Linked DNA regions of Teredinibacter turnerae T7901. The protein of the gene in region 1 interacts with the protein of each later gene in a pairwise test. Links are inferred from orthologs where the notes say so. Each region holds a gene or a part of one and is shown in the gene's direction. Other genes may lie near its edges.

The links.
Region 2: the proteins of topA (region 1) and TERTU_RS12270 interact in binary tests that used the Escherichia coli proteins (3 or more experiments, as listed by UniProt). The link is inferred for Teredinibacter turnerae T7901 from one-to-one orthologs.

Annotation. Positions count from the first base shown.
Region 1 is NC_012997.1:2,723,272-2,730,324, reverse strand. Bases 2,315-5,556 are described here. They hold topA (type I DNA topoisomerase), read left to right. Parts: upstream 2,315-2,665; coding sequence 2,666-5,356; downstream 5,357-5,556. Other genes in these bases: TERTU_RS10845 (DUF6586 family protein), read left to right, coding at 5,360-5,556. In the rest of the region: TERTU_RS10870 (ATP-binding cassette domain-containing protein), read left to right, coding at 1-165; TERTU_RS10865 (universal stress protein), read right to left, coding at 207-635; TERTU_RS10860 (hypothetical protein), read left to right, coding at 780-1,292; TERTU_RS10855 (hypothetical protein), read right to left, coding at 1,583-2,272; more of TERTU_RS10845, read left to right, coding at 5,557-5,869; TERTU_RS10840 (hypothetical protein), read left to right, coding at 5,986-6,240; TERTU_RS22355 (hypothetical protein), read left to right, coding at 6,359-6,484; TERTU_RS10835 (sodium:proton antiporter), read left to right, coding at 6,673-7,053. UniProt on the Escherichia coli protein: Releases the supercoiling and torsional tension of DNA, which is introduced during the DNA replication and transcription, by transiently cleaving and rejoining one strand of the DNA duplex.
Region 2 is NC_012997.1:3,061,711-3,068,479, reverse strand. What follows is about bases 2,630-5,587. They hold TERTU_RS12270 (YigZ family protein), read left to right. Parts: upstream 2,630-3,780; coding sequence 3,781-4,395; downstream 4,396-5,587. Other genes in these bases: TERTU_RS12260 (lipid A deacylase LpxR family protein), read left to right, coding at 5,459-5,587; TERTU_RS12265 (TetR/AcrR family transcriptional regulator), read left to right, coding at 4,629-5,195; trhO (oxygen-dependent tRNA uridine(34) hydroxylase TrhO), read left to right, coding at 2,819-3,784; TERTU_RS12280 (BolA family protein), read left to right, coding at 2,630-2,690. Outside these bases: pyk (pyruvate kinase), read left to right, coding at 1-1,046; TERTU_RS12285 (response regulator), read right to left, coding at 1,129-1,758; TERTU_RS21815 (hypothetical protein), read right to left, coding at 1,870-2,088; more of TERTU_RS12280, read left to right, coding at 2,382-2,629; more of TERTU_RS12260, read left to right, coding at 5,588-6,565; TERTU_RS12255 (XdhC family protein), read left to right, coding at 6,696-6,769.

The DNA of each region.
Region 1 (7,053 bases):
GAAGCGAAGCTCGAAGAGGCGCAGGCCGCCACTGCAGTTCCGGAGTTCTACCAGCAGGATTCTGCCACCGTCAATGATGCGCTGCAGAAATTGTCTGCGCTTGAGGAGCAGCTTGCCGAGCGCTATGCGCGCTGGGAAGAGTTGGAGAACATGGCCACCGGGTAGGCCGCATCCATGCGGGTGCAGCCTGCCTGGGTATACGAAGCCTAGACTTTTAGTGCCATGACGTCACAGCAAGCGTTCTGAACCACGCCCTTGGTGATGCTGCCGAAAAGCAGGGCAAGGCCATGCCGGCTGTGGCTGCCAACGATGATCATATCCATGTTCTCTTCTTCTGCCAGGCGGTGCAGCTCTCCCGCCGCTTGGCCGATGCATACCCGGTGGCCTTCTACGGATACACCAACTTCCTTAATGATGCGCTCTAATCGTTCAGCAGCCTGATTTTCCATCACTCCCTGGGCTTCAGTTAGGTCGAGCGGCACGTCTCCCCCGTAGGCGAAAGCCAGTGGCTCTACCACATGAACAACATGAAGTTTTGCGTGAAATGAGCCGGCAATATCTGCCGCTTTGCGCAGAATCTGCGTGCAGTCTTCAGCCAGATCAAGGCCGACGAGAATGTTGTTATAGGTGGGCATAAATCCTCCGTTGAAGTGGCGCTTTACTATTCAGACGCGTAACAAGGCATTTAAATTCCCTTATTGGTAATATTATATCTCGCTTTCGGGCGACCAGTCGGGCTTGAGCCCATCAGTTATGTGTATCGTCCCGTGGAGCGAGCTATGTGGCAAATTATATTGGTGTTGGTATTCGTAGTTGCGATGGTGGTTGGCCCGGTAATGATGATGCAGCCTAACAAACAAGAGCGGCGGCTGGCGCGATTGCGCTCGCTTGCTGCTAAGCGCGGGCTGCGGGTGAACATCGGTCAGAATCCAGCCAACGGCGAGCCGCATCAGATTGCTGTTTATTCTCGGTTGTTGCCGCCACCACCGAAGTCGGTTGAGCGGCCGCAGTGGTGCGTTGCGCGGCAGTCACTGGAGCACGAAATCAATTTTAGTGCGGATTGGGACTGGGTCGCGGCGAACCGCCCTGATGCTGCCTTGCAGGCTGCACTGAAGCCCTGGTTGTTAGAGTTGCCTGCGGCCATTCGAGCGGTGGAAATGCGGGAGTCTGCAGTCAGTGTTTACTGGACCGAAAGTTGTTGGGAGCGACAAGCGCAGTGGCAGGACTCCATCGAGGGCTGTTTGGGCACTATTGCGAAGCAATTGGACTGGTTGGCTGCTAGGGCCTGTTAACACTAATTCGATTCATTCTGTTGCGGCTAAAATTTCGCTATCAAGGCGTTTGGAGCGTAGTTTGGTTGTTCCAAATGAGCGATAAACAACGCTGAGAGCGGGATTTTAGCCGCAACCCGCAGGGCTGGGCCTGTATTTCCAGGCTGATGCGTTATTTTTCGCTCGTTTAGCCCGCTAAACAACGCCAAAAATGCCTTTCATCCTGAAAATACAGGCTCCAGCAGAGCGAATTGAATTAGTTTTAACAGGCCCTAGGGCTTAGTGTTGGGTCATGGCGTAGTGTTAGGCCATTACAGTGGTGCCTCACTGGCGGCGTGATCGTTTTTCTCGCGCTCTGACGGTTGCGATTCTGGCATAAATCGGGGTGAAAGGTATTTTCCTTTGTTGTGCATCAGGTTGGTAATTTCTCTAACCAGGTCATTTTTGCGTTCGTCGTTCGATGAGGTTTGCACTGCGACCTGCTGCGCCCGTTTATAGTATGCATGCGCGCGCAAGTAGTCTCCGTTTGACTGCACTTTTTGCCCCTGTGCTACAGTACTTACCACGCCAACCAACATGTGTGCCCAGGCTAAATCTTTTAGATAAAACTCCATTTCCGCTAGATTCAGCTTTTCGGCCGCTTGGCGGCGGCGCAAGATGCGGCCTGCTTCATTGAGCATGTAGAGCGTGCGGGCAATGGCTGCGTCGCTCTCTCGCAGGCGATAGATCTCCCGTTCTCTATCTATGCTGGCGAAGCTGCTACGCTTGCTCAAGAGTGTCTGCTGAATCACGATCAGCCCCTGGTTTTCGCTGTCCAGTTTGAGCATGGCTTCCACCATGTCTATCGCCTCATCGTTAATGTGCCCGGCAATTTGAGGCGACTCCACCAGTGAATCCACGGTTGTTGCCAACTCATCGAGCTCGGTAACGCGTAATCGCAGCTGCTGTACCTTGCGAGCAACCATGCGTTTGCGCTCTTGAAATTGGTTGATGGCGCTCACAACTATCAGTGACGCCAGCGCGAGGACAAGGAATAGACTAAGGAAAAAGACCGGCCACATTCGCAATAACTCTGAAACAAATAACCAAAAAGTAAACAAAATTTATTTTAGCTGCTTTTTGGCATTTGAATTATTCAGTTACTACGCTTTATAAGTATCCGCCGATAGGTGATGTGCCATAAATGTTTTTTAAAACAAATAGATGGGATTGTTATTTAATGTTGGATGATAAATCGCTTTAAGGGTGCATACTGGTTCTTTTTTTTGCTCCGTCACTTTAGCGAGTGCTTGACCTTATAACCTTGAGGTCTTATATATGCGCACCTTCGGTGTTTCACACAACGTGGGATGTACATATTTTAAACAATGAAGAATTCTGTGTAGAAGGCTCTTATGGGGAAATCACTGGTTATTGTGGAATCGCCCGCGAAGGCGAAAACCATTAACAAGTATCTGGGCAACCAGTACATCGTAAAGTCGAGCGTTGGCCACATTCGCGACCTCCCCACCAGTGGTTCGGCTAAAACTACCACCGATCCAAAAGCCCGGGCTAAGCAGGCTGCACTCACCCGCAAAATGTCAGCGGAAGAAAAGGAAGTTTACAAGCAGAACAAAGCCCGCGAACAATTGATCAACCGCATGGGGATAGACCCCGATAACGATTGGCAGGCGCACTACGAGATTCTTCCCGGCAAAGAAAAAGTGGTCGCTGAGTTGCGCAAACTCGCAGACCAGGCGGACCATATCTTTCTCGCAACGGATCTCGACCGCGAAGGGGAAGCTATTGCCTGGCACCTGCAGGAGTCAATTGGCGGCGACCCAACCCGCTATCGTCGGGTGGTGTTTAACGAAATTACCAAGAATGCGATCCAGGAAGCCTTTAAGTCACCGGGCATGCTGGATATTAACCGGGTAAATGCGCAACAGGCTCGCCGTTTCCTCGATCGTGTTGTCGGCTATATGGTCTCGCCATTGTTGTGGGAAAAAATTGCCCGCGGGTTATCTGCCGGGCGGGTCCAGTCGGTCGCAGTGCGCCTGGTAAGCGAACGTGAAAGCGAAATTCGTGCGTTTATCCCGGAAGAGTACTGGGAAGTTAAAGCGCAGCTGGATACCTCAAAAGGCGAGCGCGCTAAGTACGAAGTGAAGCGCTTTAAAGACGAAGCGTTTAAACCTGTGAACGAAGCGCAGGCGATGGCGGCGAAATCTGCCCTTGAAGGGGCTGCGTACAAGGTTACAGAGCGCGAAGACAAGCCAACTAAATCCAACCCGTCTGCGCCGTTTATTACGTCAACATTGCAGCAGGCAGCCTCGACCCGTCTGGGTTACGGGGTGAAAAAAACCATGATGATGGCGCAGCGTCTCTACGAGGCGGGCTACATCACCTACATGCGTACCGACTCCACTAATCTCAGTAAAGAGGCTGTCGAAAACTGTCGCACATTTATTCAGCAAGAATATGGCGATCGTTATCTGCCGAAAGCGCCGAATGTGTATTCGAGCAAAGAAGGCGCTCAGGAAGCCCACGAAGCCCACGAAGCCATACGACCTTCCGATGTTACCACCCGACCAAATCAGTTAAGCGGTATGGAGCGGGACGCAGAGCGCCTTTACAACCTGATCTGGCAGCAGTTTGTGGCGTGTCAGATGACATCCGCAGAGTTTACTTCCAGCTCACTGAAAGTATCCGCAGGCGATTATGAGCTGCGCGCGCGCGGCCGCGTGATTCGCTTCGACGGTTTTATGAAGGTCATGCCGCCAGTGTCGCGCAAAGAGGAAGATACCCTCCTGCCGGATGTGAAAGTGGGGGACATGCTCGATCTGCATGAAATTCTGGCGTCACAGCACTTCACTAAGCCACCCGCGCGCTACACGGAAGCTGCACTGGTGAAAGAGCTGGAGAAGCGCGGTATCGGTCGTCCTTCCACCTATGCAAGCATTATTTCGACCATTCAAGATCGTGGTTATGTTCATGTTGAGAACAAGCGATTTTATGCGAATAAGATGGGTGACATCGTTACCGAACGATTGATTGAAAGTTTCAGCGATCTGATGGATTACGGGTTTACGGCCAATATGGAAGCCGCACTGGATACCGTAGCCGAAGGCGATAAAGACTGGCTCGACCTGCTCAACGAATTTTACGCCGATTTCACAGTGAAGCTGGAAATGGCGCAAAATAGCGCTGCTGGCATGCGTCGTAACGAGCCGGTTGAGACGGATATCGATTGCGGGAATTGCGGCCGCAAAATGCAGATCCGCACAGGTAGTACGGGTGTGTTCCTCGGGTGTTCAGGTTATGCGCTGCCGCCGAAAGAGCGTTGCAAGAACACCATGAATCTCGTGTCCGGTGACGAAGCTGTCAATATTGATGAAGACGAGGATGCGGAATCTCGCCAGCTGCGCCAGAAACGCCGCTGCAAAATCTGTAACACGGCGATGGACAGCTACCTGCTGGACGAGCAGCGCAAGCTTCACATCTGTGGTCGCAATCCGGATTGTGATGGCTACGAGGTGGAGCAGGGCGTATTTAAGATTAAAGGCTACGACGGGCCTTTGATTGAGTGCGACAAGTGCGGCAGCGATATGCAATTGAAATCAGGCCGATTTGGCAAGTACTTCGGTTGTACCAACGACGAATGCAAAAATACACGCAAACTCTTACGCAACGGTGAAGCTGCTCCGCCCAAAATGGATCCGGTGGATATGCCAGAGCTTGCCTGTGAAAAAGTGGAAGACCACTATGTGCTGCGCGACGGTGCCAGTGGCTTGTTTCTGGCTGCCAGCCAGTTTCCGAAGAACCGTGAAACGCGGGCACCGTACATAAAAGAGTTGTTGCCCCACAAAGACGAAATCGACCCCAAGTACGCCTTTTTGTTTAAGGCGCCTACGCAGGACGACAACGGAAATGACGCCTTGGTCCGCTACAGTCGCAAAACCAAAGAGCAGTACGTCCAGACCGAAGTCGACGGCAAGGCAACCGGTTGGAAAGCGTTTTATGACGGTGGTAAATGGCAGGTAAGCGGCAGCGCTAAGCCCACCAAAGCAGCGCCAAAAGCTAAAGCCACCCGTAAGAAAAAGTCGTAGGTGGTGCCATTGGCCGATAATATGGCAGTGCGCGTTGACGAACACTTGTTGTTCGCGCAGTTATTGCTGGCTGATGGAGCCCGTTCTGCTTGTCTCGACGGCACGCACCCGCAAACGCAGCGTGCCTATCTCCAGGCGGTGATTCTCCAGCTCGATCTGGCTTTGGTGTGCTACTGCGGAGAAATTTCGGGCGCTAAGCCATCTTCTGATGTTTTGGGTGCTTTAGCCGCAGATATCCCCGAGCCGGGAGAGGATTCTCGGCTGTCAGAGCTGCGCGAACTTCAACGGAATGAGTCATCGTGGCTTGCTCAATTGGGCCGTTTTACCAATCAAATCAGAAAGGGGCAGGCGCCACGCCCCTCGCCAGAACATGAGGCTTCCGCTAATTTTATTGCGGTAAGTGGTGCCACTGGTGATTTTTGGTCCGAAGCCAGCCTCGAGTCGATTGAGAATATCCGATCCTGCCTGGTCAGATGCATCGCCAACCAGCGGGATCTTGCCCAAGAGTACTAACATTACATGCGTGCTCTCACGTCATAAATCCCCAAATAGCGCGACTGCGTGTTATTCGTCGGCGTGAGGTGGTACACTGGAAACCGAACCAAACGCTATAGAATTTACGGTAACGCATGTCCTCACTTTACGAAATTGTCGAATTGGAAAATGGTGAAATCGCTCTCCAGCGTGTTGATGAGGGGGGGGAGCCACTGGTTTGCATTCGCTTTTCTGAAGAGTCTCTGTATTTCCTGAACGACGCTCGTTTTGAAATTGCCAAAGCGATGATCGAAGCTGGGCTGGACGCCGCCAGCGATATTCAGGAACAGCATGAGCAACCAGATTTCTCAGACGAAACCGACATGGAACATTCGTCAACTTTGCACTGAACGTCGCTCTTTTCTCTTTGTCTAATTATTTTGCTTGGGTGCGTAACGATAGTGTCACAGGAGTGTTGCTATAGTTACCTTAGTGCAAAAGAAGCAATGACAAAAAAAGGAGCTATATATGCACGATTATGTCGAAGACCTGCTCGGTGAGAGCGAATCCATGGAGCTGGATGATTATTACAGCGATGCCATGGAAGCTGATATCCACGAAGAAGATGAACTGGACGAGTGCGCTTGTTTTTAAACGCACTCTTGCCAGTCAACCCTACACTTATTTTTCTATTCAGTCCTCTCTAAATCCTTCCTGACGCTTCCCTCAACCCAGCACATCTCTATATATTTTTAATTGCGATAATGAAGGGCTTGTCACATCGCAATTACAATCCCTAGTCGATAATTGTGGAAGAACTCTACCACTTTGGGTGTCGGCCTTTGATTTGCGATCATGATGAGTTAGCACAAGCCGTAATGTTCTTTGGAGAAAACGGATTTATCGCCAAAGAAATGCTCTATACCGAATTCGAAGCACTGCTCGACGGTTACGTTTTGTCGCATGATTGGCAGAACCGTCAGGCGCGTGCCGTATTTGTCGAGATCGACGCACGCTATCGCATTAAAACGGCAATTTTTTTTCGCATTGATTTCAATGCAAAAGGGGAGGTCGATGCGAGCTGGAATGTGCCCCTGCGCCAACTCACAGACAATGCATTACGCGGCCCTGATCTTGGCGCTGGTCCGATTCGACTGGTGTGCGCCAGTCAGTGTCCGATTAAATATTTTCAGGCGGCGTTGTGGGACCCAACGCTAACTGCA
Region 2 (6,769 bases), 340 kb from region 1 along the record:
TGCTTTCTGTGGACGGCACTCGAATCAGTACTGAGGTTGTTGTTGGCGGTAAGCTGTCCAACAACAAAGGGATTAACCGTCAGGGGGGCGGTTTGTCTGCACCAGCGCTGACCGACAAAGACCGTGAAGATATTAAAACTGCGGTTGAAATCGGTGTTGACTACCTGGCAGTTTCATTCCCGCGTACAGCGGATGACATGAATCTGGCGCGTCAGTTGGCTCGTGACGCTGGCGGCTCAATGTACATGGTTGCGAAAATCGAGCGTGCAGAGACTGTGGCCGATCACCAGGTTCTCGACGATGTTATTCTCGCATCTGACGCGGTAATGGTTGCTCGTGGCGATCTGGGTGTGGAAATTGGCGACGCTCAATTGATTGGCGTTCAGAAGCACATCATCGAGCGTGCGCGCACGTTGAACCGCTGTGTTATTACCGCAACCCAGATGATGGAGACGATGATTTCCAGCCCACTGCCAACCCGTGCAGAGGTTTTCGACGTAGCCAACGCAGTATTGGATGGTACTGATGCGGTTATGCTGTCTGCGGAAACTGCTGCGGGTAAATACCCTGTGCAAACGGTAGAGGCTATGGTTCGCGTTATCCGTGGCGCCGAGAAACATCCTCAAGCTGAGACTTCACCTGCCAAGCCTGAAGGTGGCTACACCGCAATTGACCAAGCGGTGGCGATGTCCGCCATGTATGCGGCACACGAGCTGCAACGGGTGAAATGTATCGCTTCTATGACCGAATCTGGCTCCACCCCGTTGCTGATGTCCCGCTACGGCGCGCGTCTGCCGATATTCGCCTTCTCCCGCAACCCCAAGACTCTGCGTCGTGCTGCGCTGTTCCGCGGTGTTCAGCCGATTCTGTTTGACAGCGATACTATTCCTCATGCCGAAACTAACGTGCGTGCTGTTGAAATTCTGCGTGAGCAAGAGAACCTGGAAGATGGCGATATGATTCTTATCTCCAAGGGCGACTATGCCAATGTTCACGGTGGTACCAACACCCTGAAAATCGTCAAGGTCGGTCAGCCGGTTTCTTAATCGAGCTTGCTGGATTCGTGTGAAAAGGTGGCCTAGGCCACCTTTTTTTGTTTAGGGATGGTTTGGCGCCGGGCGGTGCTCGTTAGCTCGCAGGAGCCTCATTGTCAGCGGCCGCCATATTGAACGCCGCTCGTATTTTCGCTTCTAGAGTGTCGATATCGACCGGTTTAACGATGTAGTCGTTTACCCCCAGTTGCACAGCTTCTTTAATGCGTGCGGCTTCTGATACGGCGGTGACCATAATGAAATGCGCGCCGCGTAGTGTATTTGACGCTTTCGCTTTTTTATAAACATCGAGCCCATTGATGTGGGGCATATCCCAGTCGCAGAGTATTAAGTCGAATGGCGACGCTTTAATCTTGTCGAATGCGGCCATTCCATCTTCGGCGTGCACAATATTTTTTACCCCAAAATCGCCCAAAACATCAATCAGCAGTTCGGCCGAATCTGCATTATCTTCGGCTATCAAAACCCTCAGGTTTTCCATTGTGATAGCGGTGCGCTTGGGCGCAGGCTTGGGTTTTGGAGGCGGTGCGGCGCGTTGTATGGCGGAGGCGAGCTTTTTGATCACACTGTCCAGCAGTTTGATCGTTTCCATATGCTCTTCGCGAGCTTTATCGTCAAGCGTCGATGTGTCCAGTTGTTTGAGCAACCAGGCTCGGCGCTGGGTCACGGTTGCGAGAACCACCCTGCATTCGGCAGCTGTCAGCATGGATGCACCCTAGAAGTGGAGTTAAGGCAAAAGTGCCTGTAATTATAGGATCAAAATCCCTTCGGCAGAGGAATTTAGTAGGGCGTCTGGCTCAAGTCGGCGGTAATAGCGCTATGCCTGCTCTGCGTTTGAACCCGTGTTGTCTGACATAAGCTTTTGCATATAGGCGTAGTAATCGTCGCTTAAGCTACGGCTGGTATCACGCCTCTCCGTGGATTTACGGCGTTTGCGATGGTAGAGATCCAGCGGCATGTTGCTGCATGGGTCAACATCCTGTCTTCTATCGTCTCCTTTGCGACGGTTAACGAAGATAAATTTAGTCTCGCTCATTGGAATGCTCGGTTTTCCTGCGTTGGTCACATGTTACTATTGCCCCATCTGGAGCGGAAATACGTCTCGATAATTAAATAGACTACATCTTAGCTCCACTTTACTCAGTTTCCAGGAGAGAGCTGTATCGAGATCAAGTCCAGCACAAATAATGCTGCCGTCATCTGACGTGTAAATAGTGTTGGGCTTCGCGAAAGAATTCATGCGCATTTAGATGCTAACCTGCTAGCGCGTTTTGCTATAAGTGTAGATCAAACATCAGCGGCGCTCCTCCCAACTTAGGGTTTTTTGTTATGGATTTTGAACAGAATATTCGCGCAAAACTTATTGAATCTTTTAGCCCGGTGTTTGTTGACGTGGTCAATGAGAGCCATGGCCACAGTGTGCCGAAAGGCTCGCAAACGCACTTCAAGGCGACATTGGTATCGCCAGCTTTCGACGGCGTCAGCCGGGTTAAGCGCCACCAGTTGGTGTACGGCACTCTCGCTAACGAGCTGTCTTCTGGTGTGCATGCGCTGGCGCTCCATCTCTATACTGAGGCGGAATGGGCTGCTCGTGCGGGTCTTGCGCCGGACTCCCCGGCTTGTGCCGGGCGCAAATAGCGGTAGACGTTCCTCCGTGTTACCGCGACCAGTGATGCAATCGGTATTACTGGTCGCGACATTTGTGATCAGTGCCGCGCATCGTTAGAATTGGCCCCCTTTTTTAATTGCATAATGTGGTTCTGATTATGTCCGATTATCTCGTCGCGGCACTTTACAAATTCGTTTCCCTCCCTAATTACGAAAGCCTTCGCGAGCCGCTTATCGATTTCTGCCAGTCTCGAGAGATAAAAGGCACCTTGTTGTTGGCTGCAGAAGGTATCAACGGGACGGTTGCGGGCACGCCAGAGGCTATCCAGGCTTTGCTGGAGGAATTGCGTCGACAACCGGGTCTTGATGCACTTGAGCACAAGGAGAGTGTCGCAACCGAGCAGCCTTTCTATCGTTTGAAAATCAAGCTCAAAAAAGAGATTGTGACGATGGGCGTGGAAGGGATTGATCCCAACCTGGTGGTGGGAACTTACGTAGCTCCTGCTGAGTGGAACGCCTTGATCTCCGACCCGGACGTTACGGTTATCGACACCCGCAACGATTATGAGTATGAAATTGGCACCTTTCGCGGTGCGGTGAACCCGAATACCCAAAGTTTTCGACAGCTGCCGCAGTACGTGGCTGAGAACCTTGATCCAAATAAGCACAAGAAAGTTGCCATGTTTTGCACCGGCGGGATTCGTTGCGAAAAGTCGACTGCGCTAATGAAACAGATGGGGTTTGAGGAGGTGTATCACCTGCAGGGCGGCATTCTGAAATATCTGGAGGAAGTGCCCGAAGGCAATAGCCTGTGGGACGGCGAATGCTTCGTGTTCGACAATCGCGTCTCGGTCAAGCATGGCCTGGAGGAGGGCAGCTACGAGTTGTGCCATGGATGCCGTTTCCCCATAAACGAAACGGATAAACAGTCTGACAAGTACATTAAAGGTGTCGCCTGTCCTCGATGCTATGACGAGCAGACGCCGGAGCAGCGGTCACGGTTTCTGGAGCGTCAAAAGCAGATGGAGCTGGCGAGCAGGAAGGGTGAGTTACACATTGGGGATCGCGCAGACATTGCTAAAAGTCGCACCACGCAAGGCGCGCCGTCCGCAGACGGAGAATGACTACGACTTTGGGTTACACGGTTTTATCGGCGCCGAGTGTGTTGGAAATTGAGGAAAAGCGCAGCAGGTTTATTTGCCTACTGTCGCCAGTGCAGAACAAAGCAGATATTCAACCTGCGCTGGATTGCGCACGCGAGCAGTATCCAGCTGCCAACCACTATTGCTGGGCGTATGTGATCGGCGATGCGAACCAGCCTATGTGGGTCGCAGCCAATGATGATGGAGAGCCTTCTGGTACGGCAGGGCGCCCGATATTGAATGTGCTCCAGCAACGGGAGGTAGGCGACATCTTAGCGGTCGTTGTTCGCTACTTTGGCGGCGTTAAGCTTGGCGCCGGCGGCCTAGTACGAGCGTATAGCAATGTTACGAGCCAAGCCTTGGATGCCGCGCAACTTAAGACTGTGTTGCCGATGACGTCGCTCACTGTGATTATCGATTACGCCCATGAAAACGTATTGCGCAATAAGCTAGCGGCACTTGGCGGCACGCTTGAAGACGTGTCTCATGCGGAGGCTGTGCGTTGTAAAGTGAGTGTGCCGAGCCAGTTCGCGGCTGAGTTTTGTACTTGGCTTACCGGACAAACCTCCGGCAAAAGCATTATCGAATCCTGATCCAGCCCCTCTGCTTTTGTGCTCATATAGTCCGTTGGGCTCCAGCTTGAACTCACTGAGCAGGGCTTGTATTTCACCGTTTTAGCCTGGGTTTAGCTATATAGCCTGTCAAAAAATTATAGCCTGTCGAAAAAATAGTAACTGCCGCTGGCATGCCGGTACTGGAATCTTGTGGCCAATTTACCTACACTGCTCACTTGATAAACAAGACGACCGGTCACATAGTGATAGATATGAGTAAACGCGAAGCTAAAAAGCTAGAGATACTGTTATCCGGCCTCGATGTTATGAAGCGCAAGGGTTACAACGGCACCAGCGTGAAAGATATTGTTGATGCGGCTGGGGTGCCAAAGGGATCTTTTTACAATTATTTTGAGAGCAAAGAAGGCTTTGCTCTGGATGCTATTGATTACGCGGCCGAGAAGAATTTTGAGTCTTGCGATAGCGTATTACGGTCGCAAAAACCGGCGGACGAGCGGGTCACCGCGTTTTTCGCAAACGGTGTGCTCAAAGCGTGTGAGTGCGATTTTAAGGTGGGTTGCTTTTTGGGCAACATGTGTCAGGAGATGGCGGATTCCAGTGATCTCATACGCGTGCGTTTGAAGCGTGTGTTAGATCGTCAGACCGAGATGATTAAAACTGCCCTTATGGAGGGTGGGATGGTGGAATCTGATGCTGCGGTGCGCGCGGAATTCCTATTTAACTCCTGGGAGGGAGCTTTGATGCGGGCAAAATCCTCCCAAAGCCGTGCGCCTTTGGATGCATTCATGGCGGTAATACCCTCTATTCTGGCGCATTGATTTAAAAGTGTGTATTTCGGTATCACTTTAATTTGATTATCGTTGTGTTTTAATCCCCTCAACGTCACAACAGCTCGAGTGTGAGAGTTAAATCACCGAACGAGCGATGTGTATTCGGCATCAGGCCGACTTCAATTTATCGGGCGCTTCTGCCTGCGTGAATCCGTAAATTTATCGATCATCATCTTTTGACCGGTAGGTCACAATGATGAATAAGACGACTGGTCATATAAAACAAGACGACCGGTCATTTTGGAGTGGTTATGACAGTATCAATCTCGAATAAGGCGCTGGGAATCAAGCGCACGCTGACTAGTTTCGGGGTGTTGTTGATGCTAGCGACATGGGTGTCCCATGCGGCAGCAACCAACGCGGTAACTCCGCCGGAGGAGCAGTCCGCTCGTTTAAATGCCGCCGATGGGCGATTACTCAGTGAGCGGGGGCGTTGGTATCTCTCTTTTGACAACGATCTCTTTGCACCGAAAAACCGTGATCAGGACTATACCTATGGGATTAATTTCGCGTACACGTCTGATTCTATCGGCAGGTATCCACTCCCAGCGCTGCTCTCGCAATTAGATGACTCCCTGGGTTTGGAAGGCGCACGCAGAGCAAAAACGCTGGAGTTCGGGTTGTACGGCTTTACGCCGGCCAATGTGGAGTCGAGTGAAGCCGATCAAGACGATCGGCCCTATGCGAGCCTCGTGTATGTATCGACAAGCAGCGAGAGTATGGACTGGGAGAACCAAGTGGTGCTTCGGTCGCAGTTGACCCTGGGTATGCTCGGGCTTGACCTGGTCGGTAACGTTCAAAATCTAACTCACCGCGCGACAAACGGGACGGAAGCGGGTGGTTGGTCGCACCAGATTTCTGATGGCGGTGAACCTACGTTTCGCTACAGTCTGGCTCGGCAACAGCTGGTTGAAACCGGGCTGCTCCACACGGAGCTGAAACATACGCTGGCGGCATCGGTGGGTTACCTGACAGAAGTGTCATGGAGTTTGGGTGTCCGCACAGGGAACATCAGCACCACCTGGCACAGCTTTAAGCCGGAGGTGAAAAATTATGCGGAGTCGCTGGCGAGCCAAAAAAGTAAAACCCCGGAAAATTATTTTTGGGCGGGAATCAGTGTGAAAGCGCGTGCATACAATGCCTTTTTACAAGGCCAGTTCCGCGAAAGCGATGTGGTGTACACCTACGATGAGTTGAGGCCATTCGTGCTTGAAGCCTGGGCTGGATATACCCACGAATTCGCCAGTGGCTACCACATCAACTATGGCTTGCGCGGGCACACCTCGGAAATTCGCGAGGGCAAAGGGGACCGCAATGTTATTTGGGGCGGAATCATGGTGGGGAAAAGTTTGATTTAATTCGACGGAGTACGTTGGATACGGGGCTGAAATTCTGACGATAGTTTAGGTAGTAGTTGCGTAAGCTGACCACAACTTTACTTGGATATAGCACAATAGACGTTTGTTTCTTGAATATGTGCGGTGATACATGAGTTTTGAATCCAGTGCCGAGCGAATTGTCCGATGCTGCTGTGAGGCTATAGCGCAAGGAGAAGAGTCCCT